DNA from 4 places in the Streptomyces sp. NPDC005263 genome. Region 1 is predicted to be linked to each of the others. Evidence: riboswitches for the same ligand, from Rfam matches in the RefSeq annotation. Region 1 holds a riboswitch; each other region holds the start of a gene.

Region 1 (4,493 bases):
GGTACGGGACCGGGTACGGGGACGTACGTACGACTGGCTAAGGCTTGGGCCTACTGGTTCGCAGAGCGGCTGTGCCTACTGGTTCGCAGAGCGAAACCGCGGGAAGGCCGAGCGCCCCGCGTACACCGCGGCGTCGTCGAGGATCTCCTCGATGCGCAGCAGCTGGTTGTACTTGGCGACGCGCTCGGAGCGGGCCGGGGCGCCGGTCTTGATCTGGCCGCAGTTGGTGGCGACGGCGAGGTCGGCGATGGTGACGTCCTCGGTCTCGCCGGAGCGGTGGGACATCATGCACTTGAAGCCGCTGCGCTGGGCCAGCTCGACGGCGTCCAGGGTCTCGGTCAGCGAGCCGATCTGGTTGACCTTGACGAGCAGCGCGTTGGCGGCACCCTCGTCGATGCCGCGGGCCAGACGCTCCGGGTTGGTGACGAACAGGTCGTCGCCGACGAGCTGGACCTTGTCGCCGAGCCGGTCGGTGATGGTCTTCCAGCCGGCCCAGTCGTCCTCGAACAGCGGGTCCTCGATGGAGACGAGCGGGTACGCCTCGACGAGCTCGGCGTAGTAGTCCGTCATCTCGGCGGCGGAGCGCTCCTTGCCCTCGAAGGTGTAGACGCCGTCCTTGTAGAACTCGGACGCGGCGACGTCGAGCGCGAGGGCGATCTGCTCGCCGGGGGTGTACCCGGCCTCCTTGACCGCCTCGAGGATGAGGTCGAGGGCCTCACGGTTGGAGCCGAGGTTCGGGGCGAAACCGCCCTCGTCGCCGAGACCGGTGGACAGGCCGCGGCCCTTCAGCACCTTCTTCAGGGTGTGGTAGACCTCGGTGCCCCAGCGCAGCGCCTCGGAGAAGGACTCCGCGCCGATCGGGGCGATCATGAACTCCTGGATGTCCACGTTGGAGTCGGCGTGCGAGCCGCCGTTCAGGATGTTCATCATCGGCACCGGCAGCAGGTGCGCGTTCGGGCCGCCCAGGTAGCGGAAGAGCGGGAGGTCGCTGGCCTCGGAGGCGGCGTGGGCGACGGCGAGGGAGACGCCGAGGATGGCGTTGGCGCCGAGCGAGCCCTTGTTGTCGGTGGCGTCCAGGTCGAACATGGCCTGGTCGATCAGGCGCTGCTCGGTGGCGTCGTAGCCGACCAGCTCCGGGCCGATCTGCTCGATGACGGCGAGGACGGCCTTCTCGACACCCTTGCCCTGGTAGCGGTTCGGGTCACCGTCGCGGAGCTCGATGGCCTCGAAGGCGCCCGTGGAGGCTCCGGAGGGGACGGCGGCACGACCCGTGCTGCCGTCGTCGAGGCCGACCTCGACCTCGACCGTGGGGTTGCCTCGGGAGTCCAGGATTTCCCGGGCTACGACGACGTCGATGGACGGCACGAGCATCTCCTTCTGGGATGTGACGCGGGGTACGCGGGGCCGAGGGGCCCCGTAGTGCACGGAGTCGCGGTCGGCTCCGCGAGATGAGCCTAACCGCCTCGGGGCGATCGACCCCCCTGTCGCCCACCCCTTGGGCAGAACCGAGAGGTAATTGTTTCCGAACGGAACAAAGACACGCGCGGAAGACCGCACACAGTCGCGCGGAAGACCACACAAAAAGACCCCGCTCCGGTGCGTACGGGGGAACACGCACCGGAGCGGGGAGCCCGTGGGGACGGGGGCCCTCACGAGGCCCTCGGCACGAGGACCACGGAGGTGAGGGCGCTGTGGTTCGGACGAGCGCCGCGTACTACTTCAGGTGCAGCTGCTGACCCGGGTAGATCAGGTTGGCGTCCTGGACGATGTCCTTGTTCAGCTCGAACAGCTTCGCCCAGCCGCCCTTGACCTTGTGCTTCTCGGCGATCGAGCTGAGGGTGTCGCCCTTGACGACCTTGTACTCGCCGTCGCCCTTCTTGACCTTCTTGCCGGTCGGGGTGGTGACGGTCTTCTTGGCCTCCGGGCGCTCCTGGGAACGCGAGGCGGGCTGCTCGTCGGTACGGGTGCTGGTCTCCGAGGAGCCGCTGGAGCTGCTCGAGCCGCTGGAGGCGTTCGAGCCGCTGGAGCTGTTCGACGAGGTGTCGGAGCCGCCGTCGTAGCCACCGCTCGACAGGCCCTTGCCGCAGACCGGCCAGGCGCCCTTGCCCTGGGAGGCGAGGACCTTCTCGGCGACGGCGATCTGCTGCGCCTTGGAGGCCTGGTTGGCCTGCGAGGCGTACTGCGTGCCGCCGTACGCGGCCCAGGTCGAGGCGGAGAACTGCAGGCCGCCGTAGTAGCCGTTGCCGGTGTTGATGGACCAGTTGCCGCCGGACTCGCACTGGGCGACGGTGTCCCACTCGGAGGAGGTGGCGGCGGAGGCGTTGCCGGCCGCCATCAGCGGAGCGGCGATGGCGACGCCGGTGACTCCGGCGATCGCGGCGGCGCGAGTGGTCTTGGACGGACGACGGTGCTTGCCCTTGCCGGAAAACAGCATGGTTGATCCCCTCACCGACGCCTGCGAGGTGAGCTGTCGGGTTCGGGCCGGTTGAGTTGCCCGGCCGCATCCCTCTCGGGACGCGGCTTCACCCCAAGCCGGGCTCAACTGCTGAGCCCGGCGCCTACCTTGGGTCCCCCGCTCCTGCCTACGGCGCTTGACGCGACGACTGTTCCCGGACGGCCGCTGGCAGGATTCGGCGTTGCGGCAGCCGGGGCTCGTGTTGGCGAGCGGTCCGACGTTAGACACGCGATCCGCGGAATTTCAAAGACGATCAAGGCTTCTGAGACTCATCCCACACTTTCACCAAACGGGACATTCGGCGCGAAGCGTAACGTGAACTCCCGCCGCTTTAGCCCTATTCGGCACCAAGTCCAAGGGTCTGACCGGGGGAGATATGACTTGGGTCGGAGCCGATCGCCTGCTTGTTCTCCTCGTAGAGGGCGCGCCACCCTCCCTGGAGGTCGAGGGAGTCGGCGATGGACTCGAGGGTGTCCCCGACGCGGACGGTGTACGTCTCACCGCCGGCGGCGTGACGGCCACTGGAGGTGCCGGCGTCGGCGGTGTCGACGGCCGCGTCCTCGTCCGCGCTGCCGCCGCGGTGCTTGCCACCACCGAGAGCCCCGGTGTCGACCAGACTCGAAGAGCCGCCCACCCGCCAGGAGTTGTCCGAGTCGCCCGAGTCGTCCTGTTTCGCCGTACCGGCGGAGGTGTCCCCGGAGTCCTGCGAGCCACTGGACCCGGATCCGGAATCAGCGGATGTGCCGGACTTAGCCGAATTGCCCGCACGGCTCGCACCGTCCGACGAGCCGGAGGAGGAGTCGGACGACGAGCTGGAGGGAGTGTCCGACGCGGACGCCGAAGGCGTGCCCGACGCGCCGTCCGAGGATCCACTCCCGGACGAATCAGCCGATGAACCTTCAGAGTCGGACAAGCCGGACGAACCCGAGTCGTTCGACGTGCCCGAGCCCGTGTCGACCCCCACACCCGTGTCCACGTCGGCCGCCTCGGAGCTCTTGGTGAGCCCGTTGAGCAGCCCGCAGGTGGACCAGTAGCCGACACCCTGGTCGGCCAGGATCTTCTCGGCGACGGCGATCTGCTGGTTGCGGCTGGCCTGGTCGGCGCGCGTGGCGTAGTCGAGTCCGCCGTACTGCTCCCAGTCCTTCTGCGCGATGTTGAGGCCGCCGTAGTGTCCGTCGCCTTCGTTCGCGCTCCAGGAGCCCTCGGTCTCGCAGTTGGCGACCTGGTCCCACGTGGTCCCGGTGGCCGCACTGGCGCCGGTCGCGCCGAGCAGCGGGATCGCGATGGCGGAGCCGGTCACTCCGGCCGCGACGAGGAGAGCCGGAGCTTGACGGGGGCGACGATGCCGGCCGTTCCCGGAGAGCATGCGGAAACCTTTCGCGAGACAACAGTGACCGACGGCGAGTGACACTCGCCGCCGCGTTGATCCGTGAACGTATAGGCAGACGATCACTTGTCACAAGTTAATGCCGCGTAGATCACGTGAAGATCACAGGTTTGAAGGTGTGTCACCTTTACGCAGGTGAGGGGCCCGACCACGTGGCGTGAACTCCACGGGCAAGGTACGCAGTCCTCGCATGATGAGCCCGCCACGCCAGCGCAATTCGGCCGAATCCACGGCGAGTCGCAGGTCCGGGAGACGGGTGAGGAGTGTGCCGAGGGCGCTCTGGCCCTCCAGCCGGGCGAGGGGCGCGCCGAGGCAGTAGTGGATGCCGTGGCCGTATCCGAGGTGTTGGTTGTCACTCCGGGAGAGGTCGAGCACATCCGGATCGGCGAACCGCTCCGGATCCCGGTCCGCGGCGGCGAGTACGACGAGTACGGGGTCGCCGGCCGCGATGTCCTGCCCGCCGATGCTGACCGGCTGGGTGGCGAACCGCCAGGTGGCGAGCTCGACCGGGCCGTCGTAGCGCAGGAGTTCCTCGACGCCGGTCTCCAGGAGGCCGCGTTCGCCGGCGGCGAGGGACTGTTGGAGGCGGGTGCGCTGGTCGGGGTGGGTGAGCAGGGCGTAGGTGCCGTTGCCGATGAGATTGACGGTGGT
Region 2 (4,493 bases), on a different contig from region 1:
ACCGCTTTCCGCCCGCCCGCACCAGATGCTGGGCGGCCTCCGTGATGAAGGGAACCTCGCTCTTGGTGGCTTCGAGCAGTCCCTCCTCGACAGCCGCCAATCCGGCCTGGACATCGGCTTCCAGAGCCTGGTCCCGCACGCTCAGCCCGAACGGCCCGACGACGGTCACGAGGGGTCTCCTGTCTGCTGGTGTCTACTGGCGATACACGGTTTGTCGATAGGTCGCTGACATCACTCAAGTCAGCGTATCCGGTCATCTTTCGATCACCGATAGCGCCCACCGGTCCAGGCCAGGCGGTATTGGATCATGCCGGGTATGTTTTTGATCACTTGAAAAGAACGGATATCTATCGACTTACATGGAAGTATTGAATCCTCCCCTCCTGGCGGGAGGGGATTCCTGACTCAGGCAGCCCCCTGGAGCAGTACTCCAGGTGGTCCTCCGCCCTCCGCCCTCGGCACCAGCCGGGTTGAGACCAGCCCGGACAAGCATCACCCGTGCGGAGTTCTTGTCCCGCGGGGACACGGTTCCACACGCGGCGCGGGTGTAGGTGCGCTCACCCGGCGACTGGGGTCCCCACGCCCCGCTCCGCCGTCAGAGTGGTGCGCGCAGTCGACGACACGCAGAGCCGGTCGGCGTAGCGGGTTACGCCCGCCGCCCACGGCCACCCCACGCCTGCCTCGCCCCCTCACAGCCCCAACCAGGGCACTGCGCCGTCCCCACCCCTCCGAAGGACCACACGTACGGACGTCGCACACACATTCCCGAACCTCGCAGCCGCCACCCCGACCAGTGATCACAGGCACACGCGTTCTCATCGCCGGCGATAACGAGCGGTACGGGCGCTCCGAGTTGGGCTCATTGCCCGATTTGCCGGTCTTGCGCTCGCCCGTGAGTTGGGTCACTCGCGGTCGAGTACACCCGGCTCCCACGTCACCTCCCTTCGCCTTGCCTTGCACGCCAGTTGAACCTTGGCAACAGCAAAGGATCAAGTGCCTCAAATGCCTCAGACCAAGGTCAATAGGTGCGAGGTATGAATCCGCCCTTGTTTCGGACATGTGCTCTCGCATACGTTCCCGGCCTGTCGGGCGGACGCCGAATCCTGCCGCCGCCCATAGAGACATCCACCGACGAACACCGCACGGCAGGAGCGGGGGACCCAGGTAAGCCGCCGTTCGGGATGTTCCAGGACATTCCGGTACGGCTCGGGGTGAAGTCGTGCCGCCTCATGGGGGCACGGCCGGGCAACTCCCGCCCGAACCCGACAGCTCACCTCGCAGGCGCCGGAGAAGGAACGTCCCCATGTCCGCAGGTCACAACCGTCTTTCCAAGAGAGCTCGTCTCGCCCGCAGGATCGCCGTCGCGGGCACCGGAGTCGCCGTCCTGGCGCTCCCGCTCATCGGCGCGACCACCGCGTCGGCGGCGACCCCGACCGTGGTCACCGCCTCCTCACTGGGTTACGCCAACAACCTCGACGGCTGGATCCGGGCGTCGCTCCAGGTCATGGCGGAACACGACATTCCGGGTTCGTACAACGGCATCTACCGCAATGTCATCCGGGAGTCCTCGGGCAACCCGTACGCCATCAACCTCTGGGACTCCAACGCGGCCGCGGGCACCCCGTCCAAGGGCCTGCTCCAGACCATCGACCCGACCTTCCAGGCGTACCACGTGGCCGGTACCTCGTGGGACCCGTACGACCCGGTCGCGAACATCACGGCCGCCTGCAACTACGCGGCCGCGCGGTACGGCTCGATCGACAACGTGTGGGGCGCGTACTGAGCCTCTTTCGCCGGTAGCCCTGTCACCGGTCGCCCTTTCGCCGGTAGCCCCGTCACCGGTAGCCCTTTGTCAGGCCTCCGGGAAGAGTCCTTCGAGGACGACGGCGACGCCGTCGTCCTCGTTCGACTGGGTGACCTCGTCGGCCACGGCCTTGAGTTCGGGGTGGGCGTTCGCCATGGCGATGCCGTGCGCGGCCCAGTCGAACATGGGGATGTCGTTGGGCATGTCACCGAAGGCGACGGTCCGGTCCGCGCCGAGGCCCAGACGGTCGGCGGCCAGTGCGAGGCCGGTCGCCTTGGTGATGCCGCAGGGCTGGAGTTCGACGGTGCCGGGCCCGGACATGGTGACCGTGGCGAGGGAGCCGACCACCGAGCGGGCGGTCGCCGCCAACTCGTCGTCCGACAGGTCGGGGTGACGCAGCAGCACCTTGCTGATGGGCTCGCACCACAGGTCGTCGCGCCGTCCCACGCGCACCGCGGGCAGCGTCGGGTGGGGCATGAGGTAGCCCGGTTCGATGAGGGTAAGTCCGTCGACGCCGTCCTGGTCGACGGCCGCGTACACCTCGCCCACCTCGGCCTCGATCTTGCCGAGCGCGGTCTCGGCCAATTCCCGGTCCAGGGTGACCGACCACAGCAGACGGTGCGCGCCGGCGTCGTACACCTGCGCGCCCTGCCCGCACACCGCGAGCCCCTCGCTGCCGAGGACGTCGAGGAGGGGCCGCACCCTGGGCGCCGGCCGGCCGGTGACGACGAGGTGCCGGGCGCCGGCCGCCGCCACCCGCGCGAGCGCGGCGAGTGACCGGTCGGAGAACGTGTCGTCGTCTCGGAGCAGCGTTCCGTCCAGGTCGGTGGCGATCAGTGAATATGCGGTAGGTGCGGCCATGATCAGAGAATACGGATGGAACGCCCCGCCGACTCGACGCGAACCGGACGGCTACCGCCTTCCCCCGCGGCGACGCCCGCTCCGGTCGCGCACGCCTGTTCCTCCACCACGGTTGTCGCGCTCACGCGACGTCCCGCACCACCAGTTCCGCCGGCACGGTCACCTGCGACGGGCGGCTACCCGTGGGCGGCGGCCAGGTGTTTCACCAGCCTCGGTGACGCGAACTCCGTCCCGCACACGAACCGCATCACCGGCCCGTACGACGCCGCCGACGGCAGGCCGGTGAAGTACAGGCCGGGGACGGACGACACGTACCCCGCGCCCAGTTTCGGGGCGCCCCGGCTCACCGTGAGCCCGGTGCGCAGTTCGTGGCCGAGGAAGTCCATCGCGGCCAGGTCCACGCGGTATCCGGTGGCCGCGATGACATGGTCGGCCGCCATCCGTTCCCTGCGGCCGGTGAGGCCGAGGGCGGTCAGCGTCGGGTGACCGTCGGCGGTGTCCGCGCTCAGCACCCGGTCGACCTCGCTGACCCGCACCGAGCTCTCGAAGCGCTCGCGCAACCACCACGCGCCCAGCGGGCCCAGAACCCGGCGGACCAGGTAGTGGCGGGCCTGGGCCGGCAGGCGGCGGTAGGGGTGCGGGTAGTAGCTGAGCGCCCACAGGGACCAGGCGCGGCCGAACGGTGACTCGGGTCGCAGCCTCGGCTGCCGCCAGGGGGGCGCCCCGAACGCGACGCTGCCGCGCCCGCGCGCCACCACACGCACCCGCGCGCCCGCCTCCGCCGCCAGCACCGCGGTCTCCAGCGCCGACTGGCCGGCGCCGACGACGATCAGCTCCTGGCCGGCGTAGCGGCTGAGATCGTGGTGCTGGGAGCTGTGGGAGAGCGCCCCGGTGGGGGCGGGGCCGTCCGGCGCGGCCGCGGCCAGCTCCGGGGGCAGATGGGCGAGGCCCGACAGGCCGGTCGCCACGACGACCGCGCGCGCGGTGAACAACTCGCCCGAGTCCAGCTTCAGTTCGAAGCCGCCGCCGGTCCGCCGGTCCACGGACACCACCCGTTCCCGCTCCAGCTCGGGCACCAGCTTCTGCTGGAACCACTCGCCGTACGCGATGAAGGTCTCGACGGGAATGATGTCCTCGTCCGTCACGAGCCGCCGGATGCCCGCGGCGTCGCAGTAGTCGGCCAGGGTGTGGTGAGGTTGCGGCGCGTCGATGCTGGAGGCGGCCGGGGTCGACTTCAGGAGCATTCCGGCGGGCATGTGGTCGCGCCAGCTGACCATGGGTTCGCCGAAGACACGGACGGGAATGCCGCGCGCCCGCAGATGCGCCGCGGTCGACAGGCCGAACGGGCCGGCACCGATGACTGCTACCGGTTGGATCACGAAGTCCCTCCCCAGGACGTCACTACGCCACTTCGTCACTACGTCACTACGTCACTTCGTCGGTTCGTCACTTCGTCAGGTCGCCGAGGCGGTTGCTGCGCCACAGCTGATACAGGTGCTTCGCGCCCGGTCGCACGAAGCGCGCGAGCATCGTGAGGAACGGCAGCGGGTCGTCACCCGCGAACCAGGCCAGCTCCGTCCCGCTCGCCCGCGCCGGTGCGTGCGGCGTCGTGTAGCCGCTGCGGCGGTAGGCGAGCAGGGCGGGCAGGTCGATGTTCTCCACGATGTACCGGTGGCCGGCCCGCTGTTCCCCCTCCGGAACGGTGCGCCCGGTCAGATCCAGATGCATGGCACGCACCACGTCCACCCCCGACTCGCTCTCGAAGAGCCGGAACTGGGCGCCCATGCGCGGGTTGAAGTCGAGGAGTTTGTACTGCCCGTCGCGCCGG
Region 3 (4,493 bases), on a different contig from region 1:
CGGAAGTGGCTCCAGGTGGTCCGGAAGCCGAAGTGCCCGCTCGTGTACGGCTCGGGGTCGGTGAGGTCGAAAACGAGCCGTCCGTTGTTCCACCACCGCACGGTCGAACCGTCCGAGACGATCCGGACCCGGTTCAGCCGGTTCGCCACCAGCAGGGGCTCCGTGTAGTCGTACACCAGCGGACGCACGCCCGCCTCGCCGACGTAGCGGCGCATCCTGGTCGTGGTGTTCGTGTTGGCGCCGTATCCGACGTAGTACGTCTTGAGGTGGTCGTACTCGGCGAGCGCACCGCTCCTCGTGGAGGCGAACAGGTCGTCCGGGGAGCGGACGTCGACGGCGTTCCAGAAGTTGTTGAGGTCCGACACCCGGTCGTTGACCCCGCCCTGCGACACCGGTGTGGCGGTGTACTCCAGGACGTACGGTCCTTCGAGCCGCTGCCTGAACCAGACGGTCGCGCCGGCGGGCACGTCGACCTCCAGGATCCCGTGGGAGGCGGTGACGGTGCCGCCCTTCTCGAGTTCCACGGCCCATCGGCCGAGGCCGTGACGGAAGTCGTCACGGGCGATGAGGTGGCGGTGGCGGGGCGAGGCGCTCGCGGTTGCCGCCGGGGCGAGGGCGGCCATTGCGGCGCCGGCGGCCAAGGTCGCGAAAGCTCTGCGCGTGGTCGTCACGGGAGACGACTCCTTCCGGGCGATCGACAGGTACGGCAGGGGGAAAGCGCTTACACAGAAGCGGAGTTCACTGTGCCCGTTCACCCCGCGCGCTGTCGACGGATCACGCTCTTCGGGCCTCAGGACCGCGATGCGATGGTCGGGAATTGGCCAGTGGAGGGACGGAACGTATCGCTGTGGACCCGGACATACGAAAGCGGGCCGGACGTACCGAACGCCGGCCCCGGACACACCGAAGGCCGGACCCGGGGATCAGGGGTCCGGCCTTCGGCAGCGTGTGAGGCAGGTGGTCGTGCGGGCGTCAGCCGACCGAGACCCCCTTGGAGCGGAGGTAGGCGATCGGGTCCACGTCCGAGCCGTAGTCCGGCGTGGTGCGGATCTCGAAGTGCAGGTGCGGGCCGGTCACGTTGCCGGTCGCGCCGGAGAGACCGATCTGCTGGCCCTCGGTCACCGTCTGACCGCTGGAGACGGAGATCGAGGACAGGTGCGCGTACTGCGCGTAGTAGCCGTCGGCCAGCCTGATGACGACCTGGTTGCCGTACGCGCCGCCCCAGCCCGCGGAGACGACCGTGCCCGCGCCGACGGCCTTGAGCGGGGTACCGGTGGGGACGATGAAGTCGACGCCGGTGTGGTAGCCGCTGGCCCACATGCTGCCCGGCACGTGGTAGCCCGTGCCGATGGTGGCGCCATCGACCGGCAGGGTGAAGCCGTTCGCGGTGCTGGTGGTGGCGGCGCTCTGCTCGACGACCGTCGACGTCTGCGACGCGGACGACGCGGACGACGAGGACGCCGACGATGACGACTTCGATTGCGGCTTCGGCTTCGGCTTCGGCTTCGACGAAGAGGCCGACGACTCGGCCTTCTTGCCGATCGTGAGCTTCAAACCGGGGTGAATCAGCGACGGATTGTCGCCGACGGCCTCACGATTGTCGGCGTAGAGCTTCTGCCAGCCCCCGCTGACGTGCTGCTCCTCGGCGATCTTCGCGAGACAGTCTCCGGCTCGCACGACATAGGTCTTCACACCGGAAGTCCGTGCGGCCACCGACTTCTTCGCGGCAGTCGGAACTGACGACTGAACGACATTCTCGGAAATGGACTGGGCACTCGCCGCATGGGCGCCGGTGGCCCCCAGAAACGGGAGGGCGAGTGCCGCGCCGCCGGCTCCGGCGACGGCGATGGAACGGGCGAAGCGCTGGGTCTTCGGTTGGCGATGCTTACCCCTCGCGGGCATGGCGAATTCCTCTCCGGCGCCTGCGAGGTGAGCTGTCGGGTGCGGACTGGAGATGTCCGGCCATACCGAGGTACGACTTGACCCCAAGCCTGTTCCGGAGACCGGAACAGGCGGTTCTACCTGTGGGTCCCCCGCTCCTGCCATGTACGGGTGAGTGTGTGCGGTCTCCGGGCGGCGGCAGGATTGGGCGTCCGTCCGGATCGGTGGCGAACGTAAGCGACTAAGACGCACAGGGACAAGCGGAAGGTTGCACCCAAATGCGCTTCCGTTGATCCGTAATGGGAATTCCTGGTCACCCTCGGTAAATCAAGGGTCATCCACTTCTCGAATTCCCTTGAAAGGCATAAGAATTACGTGAACATGACGCGCGACGGACGGTCACGAATATGACACTCCTCACGCCCCACTCCCCAGGTCGCCCCATTTCAGGCAGAGTTGGAATGAAGACGCCAATTCGGGCAGAACTCTCAGATGCGGCGCAGCCGGATAACCGTCGCATCGAGGTCACCCCGGAGGCCGGTCCGCAGTCCATGGTGCAGCAGTACGGCCCCTCGGTGAACTTCGCCCGTTTCACGGCATTCGTACGATGCCGCCGGGTCGAGTCCGCGCAGCCGCAGCGCCGGCACCGGCTCGCCGTGGTGCTGCGCCTGGAGCCAGGCCAGGACGACCGTCTCGTCACCGAGGACGTACTGCACCGCGCTCGATCCGCCCGTGGGCGGGCGCAGTCGATAGAGGTCGCCACGCTGGACGAGGGGACGGATCTCCTTGTAGAGAGTCACCCAGTCACGGGCCTCGGCGAGCTCTTCCTCGGTCCATTCGGCGAGGTCCCCGCCGACTCCGAGCACCCCGGCCATCGCGCTGACGAACCGGAACCGCAAGGTGCTGACCCGGCCGTTGAGCTGAGTGTTGGGGCTGTCCGTGACCCAGGCGGCCATCACCCGCGCGGGGTGGATCTGGCTGAAGCCGTGCTGGATCGCGAGCCGGTCGAGCGGGTCGGTGTTGTCGGAGGTCCACACCTGGTCGGTACGGCTCATGATGCCGAGGTCGATCCGGCCGCCACCGCCGGAGCAGGACTCGAAGGCGACGCCCGGGTGCGCCTCGCGCAGCCGGTCCAACAGGCGGTACAGCGCGTTCACGTGATCCACCCACAGGCGCTGCGGGTAGGGGTCCTCGGGCCAGCCCGCGTCGGTGAAGCAGCGGTTGAAGTCCCACTTCACATAGTCGATCGGGGCGCTGGAGAGCAGCCCGTGCAACTGCTGCCAGAGGTACTCCTGGACGTCCTCGCGCGCGAGGTTCAACACCAGCTGGTTGCGCTGTTCCGTCCGCTTTCGCCCTGGTTGGTACTGCACCCAGTCCGGGTGGGCGCGGTAGAGGTCGCTGTCCGGATTGACCATTTCCGGCTCGACCCAGATGCCGAACTGCATACCGAGGTCGTGCACGGAGTCTGCGAGGGGCCTCAGGCCGCCGGGGAAGCGGTCGGGGTTGGGCGTCCAGTCGCCGAGCCCGGCGCGGTCGCTCGTGCGCTTCCCGAACCAGCCGTCGTCGATGACGAACAGCTCGACGCCCATCGCCGCGGCCCGGCGGGCCAGCACCCCCTGCTGCTCCTCGGAGATGTCGAACTCGGTGGCCTCCCAGGAGTTGAACAGCACCGGCCGGTCCCGGTCCGCGTCCGGGATGACGTACGCCCGCTGGTAGGCGTGCCAGGCGCGGCTCGCCCCGCCGAAGCCGGCGTCGCTCCACAGGCCGGCGAAGACGGGGGCGGTGAAGGACTCCCCCGCCTCCAGACGGAGCAGGCCGGAGTCGTCGTACCCCGCACCGCCGGTGATCTGCACGCGCATGTCGGGCAGTTCGGCCACCGCGATGCGCCAGGACCCGGACCAGCCGAGGGCGCAGCCGTAGACCTCGCCGCGCTCCTCGGTCGCGTCGGTGTCGAGCGCGACCCACGGCAGGTACTGGTGCCCGGTGTGGCCGCGGCGGCTGCCGATGACCTTCTCGCCGTAGGTCAGGGGGGCGCGCGTCAGCTGGGACTCCGCGGCCCAGCGGCCGTGCAGGTGCGACAACCGCCAGCCGGTCTCGCGGTCGGGCAGGGTCCAGGTGGCGGAGTCGGCGCGCAGGAGCTCCACCGTGGGGCCCTCGTTGTCCAGGCTCACCCAGCGCTCCACGACGTCGTGCCGCATGCGGTAGTGCAGGGTGATCGTGAGGCCGCCGTCGCGGAATCTGAGCCGCAGTTCGTCGTCCTCGGCACGCTCGTAAGCCTCGAAGACCCACTCGGTGCCGCGCCGCTCGTCGGTGCGCACGGACAGGGCGGGGCGGACGAAGCGGGGGCCGCCCTCGACCGGGTACTCCTCACGCCCGTCCAGCGCAGACTCGAAGCCCCGGTGGTCCGGCAGGGGGAGCAGGGCGAGGGCCTCGGCGTCGGCGAGCGCGATCCGCGCTCCCCAGTGCAGGTGCAGCAGCTCGTGACCCTCGGTGAGATGGAGGGCGTAACTGCTGGTCGGCCCGGACAGAATCCACGTACGGCCATTCTCGGCGATCTCCAGCATAGGGTCCCTCACAGATACGAACAGTCACGAACAGGTGCACTCAAGCAT
Region 4 (4,493 bases), on a different contig from region 1:
CGTAGTAGATCGACTCCTCGCGGACGTACGCGCCCGGCTTCGGGGCGTGGATCATCATGCCGTTGCCGATGTACATGCCGACGTGGCTGATGTCGTCGTAGAAGAACACCAGGTCACCGGGTTGGGCGGCGGAGAGGGAGACTGTGGTGCCCGCGTTGACCTGGTCGTAGGTGGTGCGCGGGAGGCTGACCCCGGCGGCCTTCCAGGCGGCCTGGGTGAGGCCGGAGCAGTCGTAGGAGCCGGGGCCGGTGGCGCCCCAGACGTACGGCTTGCCGATCTGGGCGCGGGCGAAGGCGAGCGCCTTCTCGGCCTTGGTGGCGTACGTGGCGTCGGACAGGGACGTGGAGCCCGTCGAGGTGGACCCCGACGACGTGGAGCCCGTCGAGGAGCCACTGTCCTGCTGCTGGGCCGCCGCCTCCCGGGCCTTCTGCTCCGCGGCGGCCTGCTGCTGCGCCAGCTCGGCGGCCTTGCGCTCCGCCTCCTGCTGTTTCTTCTCCTCGATCGCGGCGAGCCGCGCCTTCTCCTCGGCGGTCAGCCGCGACAGCAGGGTGCGCGCGTCGGCGAGCTTCTTCTGGACGGTCGACTTGGCCGTCTTCAGGTCGCCCTGCGACTGGGTGAGCTCCTGGAGGCTCTCCGTGGCCTCCCGGCGCTTCTTCATCGTCGCGGACTGCTCGGTGACGTAGTCGTCGACCGCGCCCTTCTCGCGCGTGGTCAGCCGGCTCATCAGCTGGGTCTGGTCGAAGTAGTCCTGCGGGGAGTCCGCGAGCAGGAAGGTCGCGGTGTCGGGTGCGGAGGCGCCGGTGCGGTACTGGGCGGAGGCGAAGGAACCCAGCTCCTCCCGTGCCTCGTTGAGCTTCTGCGTGCGCTGGGCGACGTCTTCGAGGAGGGTGTCGACGCGTTTGCGCTGCTTGCCGGTCTTCTCCTTGGCCGCGTTGTAGGTGTCGGTCGCCGACTCCGCCTGGCGGTACAGGTCGTCGACCTTCTGTTCGACCTCTTCGAGGCTGGGTTTGTCGTCGACGGGCGCGGCCTGCGCCGACTGGGACAGCAGGGCGACGGAGGTGAGGGCCGCCGTGGCGAGGGCGGGGGTCCGTATGCCTGCTACGCGCGTACCCGGGGGACGCGACTTGCGGTGCGACGCCAAGGGAGGCGACTCCTTCCACGTTCCGCCTACCGAGTTAGCTGTCGGGTTCGGGCGGGAGATGCGGAAGGGTTGCCCTACGGCCTTGTCCCAGAGGGAGTCGGGCCGATTCACCCCAAGTTCGGTGGGTCCCCGGTTCCGGTCGCGCGGCGGCGCTGCGGATTCGGCGGAGGCCGCGCGGCCCGGCGGGGTTCGCCGGTGGGGGTCGTACGGCCTGTCCGGCACGGTAGCCAACTGGTGTGGCCGCTGTGAAGGTTGATGTTCGATATGCCCGATACATTTTCGTGACCTTCAGTCAGGACGTCGCCGTTTGTGATGGATTCGGAGAGATCTGCATCGATCTGCAGTGATCTGCGCGATCTGAATGATCTGAATGATGTGTGATGACTTATGCGTATTTCCCGCCTCTCTCCCTGATTGATCGCGGACCGTGACGGCGCGGTCCCACAGGGTGGGGCGGGGCGGTCCCCCGGGGTGGCCGGGACGGTCCCGCAGGTGGAGGGCGCCGGGCGGCCGACCCGGGACGATCCTCGGCGTCCGCGCCCGCCGCCGGATTCCCGCGATGTTCTCGGGGTGGCGGCGGGCTGTCAGTGGGGGGTCCTAGACTCGGAGTGCGATGAGCAGCCTCTTTGATGACAGCTTCCTGGCGCACCTCCAGGCCCCTCGCGGGCACGAGGAGGGCCCCCCGCCGCCGCCCGAGGACGACCACGTAGCGGAGTCCGTTCCGGACGATCTGTTCGGCGGGAAGTTCGACGTGCCGCCGGACCGGGACACCCACTACCGCGACGGCGCCCCGCGTCCGGCGGTGGACCCGGCCGCGCTCCTGGAGGGGCTGAACGAGAACCAGCGCGAGGCCGTCGTGCACGCGGGCGCCCCGCTGCTCATCGTGGCCGGCGCCGGCTCGGGCAAGACCCGTGTGCTCACGCACCGCATCGCCTACCTGCTCGGCCAGCGGAACGTGCACCCGGGCCAGATCCTCGCGATCACCTTCACCAACAAGGCCGCCGGCGAGATGAAGGAGCGCGTCGAGCAGCTCGTCGGCCCGCGCGCGAACGCGATGTGGGTGATGACCTTCCACAGCGCGTGCGTCCGCATCCTGCGCCGGGAGTCGAAGAAGCTGGGCTTCACGTCCTCGTTCTCGATCTACGACGCCGCCGACTCCAAGCGTCTGATGGCCCTGGTCTGCCGCGACCTGGACCTCGACCCCAAGCGCTACCCGCCGAAGTCCTTCAGCGCCAAGATCTCGAACCTGAAGAACGAGCTGATCGACGAGGAGGACTTCGCCGCCCAGGCCGCCGACGGCTTCGAGAAGACCCTCGCCCAGGCCTACGCCATGTACCAGTCGCGGCTGCGTGAGGCGAACGCCCTCGACTTCGACGACCTGATCATGACGACGGTCAACCTGCTGCGCGCCTTCCCGGACGTCGCCGAGCACTACCGCCGCCGCTTCCGGCACGTCCTCGTCGACGAGTACCAGGACACCAACCACGCCCAGTACTCCCTGGTCCGGGAGCTCGTCGGCACCTTTGAGCACCCGGTGGACGTACCGCCCAGCGAGTACGACCTCCAGCCCGCCGAACTGTGCGTGGTGGGTGACGCCGACCAGTCGATCTACGCGTTCCGCGGCGCGACCATCCGCAACATCCTCCAGTTCGAGGAGGACTACCCGGACGCGACGACGATCCTGCTGGAGCAGAACTACCGCTCGACGCAGACGATCCTCACCGCCGCCAACGCGGTCATCGAGCGCAACGAGTCCCGCCGTCCCAAGAACCTCTGGACCAACGCCGGCGCCGGCGCCCGCATCACCGGCTATGTCGCCGACACCGAGCACGACGAGGCCCAGTTCGTCGCCGACGAGATAGACCGCCTCACGGACGCGGGCGACGCGAAGGCCGGCGACGTCGCCGTCTTCTACCGGACCAACGCCCAGTCCCGTGTCTTCGAGGAGATCTTCATCCGGGTCGGCCTGCCCTACAAGGTCGTCGGCGGTGTCCGCTTCTACGAGCGCAAGGAGGTCCGGGACGTCCTGGCCTACCTGCGGGTCCTCGCCAACCCGGAGGACTCGGTGCCGCTGCGCCGGGTCCTGAACGTGCCCAAGCGCGGCATCGGCGAGCGTGCCGAGGCGATGATCGACGCCCTGTCCCAGCGGGAGAAGATCAGCTTCCCGCAGGCGCTGAAGCGGGTCGACGAGGCCTACGGCATGGCGGCGCGCTCCACCAACGCCGTGAAGCGGTTCAACACGCTGATGGAGGACCTCCGTACCGTCGTCGACTCCGGAGCGGGTCCGGCGACCGTCCTGGAGGCGGTGCTCGAACGCACCGGCTACCTCGCCGAGTTGCAGGCCTCCACCGACCCGCAGGACGAGACCCGGATCGAGAACCTCCAGGAACTCGCCGCCGTGGCCCTGGAGTTCGAGCAGGAGACCGCGCAGGGGGAGGCGTCCGGTTCGCTCTCCGACTTCCTGGAGCGGGTGGCCCTGGTCGCCGACTCCGACCAGATCCCCGACGAGGAAGAGGACGGCTCCGGAGTCATCACCCTGATGACCCTGCACACCGCCAAGGGCCTCGAGTTCCCCGTCGTGTTCCTGACCGGCATGGAGGACGGCGTCTTCCCGCACATGCGCGCCCTCGGCCAGACCAAGGAGCTGGAGGAGGAGCGCCGCCTGGCGTACGTCGGCATCACCCGCGCGCGGGAACGGCTGTATCTGACCCGGTCGTCGCTGCGGAGCGCGTGGGGCCAGCCGTCGTACAACCCGCCCTCCCGTTTCCTGGAGGAGATCCCGCCGCAGCACGTCGACTGGAAGCGGACCGGTGCCACGGCACCGGCGTCCTCCGGCCCGGTGTCCGCGGTGGCGGCCTCGCTGTCGTCGTCCCGCTCCCGCTCGTCGGCGTCCGGGGCGTCCGGCTTCGCCACCCGCCGGAGCTCGGAGAAGCCGGTGGTGACGCTGGCGGTCGGGGACCGGGTCACCCACGACCAGTTCGGCCTCGGAACGGTCGTGGCGGTCAAGGGCACCGGCAGCAACGCCGAGGCGACGGTCGACTTCGGTGAGGAGAAGCCGAAGCGACTGCTGCTGCGGTATGCGCCGGTGGAGAAGCTGTAGCTCTCATGCCGTGAGCCCCAGCACCCGATCCAACGGTCGGAGGCTGGGGCTCACCGGGCACAGGGGAGTGGTGGTGCTACCGCGGCGCTACGTCGGGGGCGCCTACGTCGGGTTGATTCCGTGGCTGCGCAGCCACGGCAGGGGGTCGACCGCCGCGCCGCCACCGGGCCGGACCTCGAAGTGCAGGTGCGGGCCGGTCGAGTTGCCGGAGTTGCCCGAGTACGCGATCGGGTCGCCGGCCTTCACGGTCGT

Evidence for each region. Region 1 has a riboswitch for cyclic di-AMP ahead of ACFYRY_RS37900 (transglycosylase family protein). Riboswitches for the same ligand answer to the same signal wherever they lie in the genome.
Region 2: it holds a riboswitch for cyclic di-AMP, as region 1 does, so the genes downstream of both, ACFYRY_RS14165 (transglycosylase SLT domain-containing protein) here and ACFYRY_RS37900 (transglycosylase family protein) in region 1, are expected to answer to the same signal.
Region 3: it holds a riboswitch for cyclic di-AMP, as region 1 does, so the genes downstream of both, ACFYRY_RS05785 (peptidoglycan DD-metalloendopeptidase family protein) here and ACFYRY_RS37900 (transglycosylase family protein) in region 1, are expected to answer to the same signal.
Region 4: it holds a riboswitch for cyclic di-AMP, as region 1 does, so the genes downstream of both, ACFYRY_RS15125 (NlpC/P60 family protein) here and ACFYRY_RS37900 (transglycosylase family protein) in region 1, are expected to answer to the same signal.

What each region holds. Positions count from the first base shown of each region.
Region 1 covers NZ_JBIAKJ010000012.1:76,081-80,573, reverse strand. Annotated here, with positions in the region: gene eno (phosphopyruvate hydratase) at 76-1,365, opposite strand; gene ACFYRY_RS37900 (transglycosylase family protein) at 1,715-2,434, opposite strand; cyclic di-AMP (ydaO/yuaA leader) riboswitch at 2,438-2,600, opposite strand; gene ACFYRY_RS37895 (transglycosylase family protein) at 2,793-3,821, opposite strand; gene ACFYRY_RS37890 (cytochrome P450) at 3,945-4,493, opposite strand, start outside.
Region 2 covers NZ_JBIAKJ010000003.1:131,024-135,516, reverse strand. Annotated here, with positions in the region: gene ACFYRY_RS14175 (polyprenyl synthetase family protein) at 1-169, opposite strand, end outside; partial or broken gene ACFYRY_RS14170 (RNA-guided endonuclease TnpB family protein) at 406-559, opposite strand; cyclic di-AMP (ydaO/yuaA leader) riboswitch at 1,120-1,299, shown strand; gene ACFYRY_RS14165 (transglycosylase SLT domain-containing protein) at 1,304-1,783, shown strand; gene ACFYRY_RS14160 (HAD family hydrolase) at 1,853-2,665, opposite strand; gene ACFYRY_RS14155 (FAD-dependent oxidoreductase) at 2,842-4,044, opposite strand; gene ACFYRY_RS14150 (ATP-grasp domain-containing protein) at 4,112-4,493, opposite strand, start outside.
Region 3 covers NZ_JBIAKJ010000001.1:1,267,228-1,271,720, forward strand. Annotated here, with positions in the region: gene ACFYRY_RS05780 (DUF6250 domain-containing protein) at 1-671, opposite strand, end outside; gene ACFYRY_RS05785 (peptidoglycan DD-metalloendopeptidase family protein) at 973-1,902, opposite strand; cyclic di-AMP (ydaO/yuaA leader) riboswitch at 1,907-2,069, opposite strand; gene ACFYRY_RS05790 (alpha-galactosidase) at 2,370-4,445, opposite strand.
Region 4 covers NZ_JBIAKJ010000003.1:325,336-329,828, forward strand. Annotated here, with positions in the region: gene ACFYRY_RS15125 (NlpC/P60 family protein) at 1-1,141, opposite strand, end outside; cyclic di-AMP (ydaO/yuaA leader) riboswitch at 1,149-1,317, opposite strand; gene pcrA (DNA helicase PcrA) at 1,755-4,241, shown strand; gene ACFYRY_RS15135 (peptidoglycan DD-metalloendopeptidase family protein) at 4,344-4,493, opposite strand, start outside.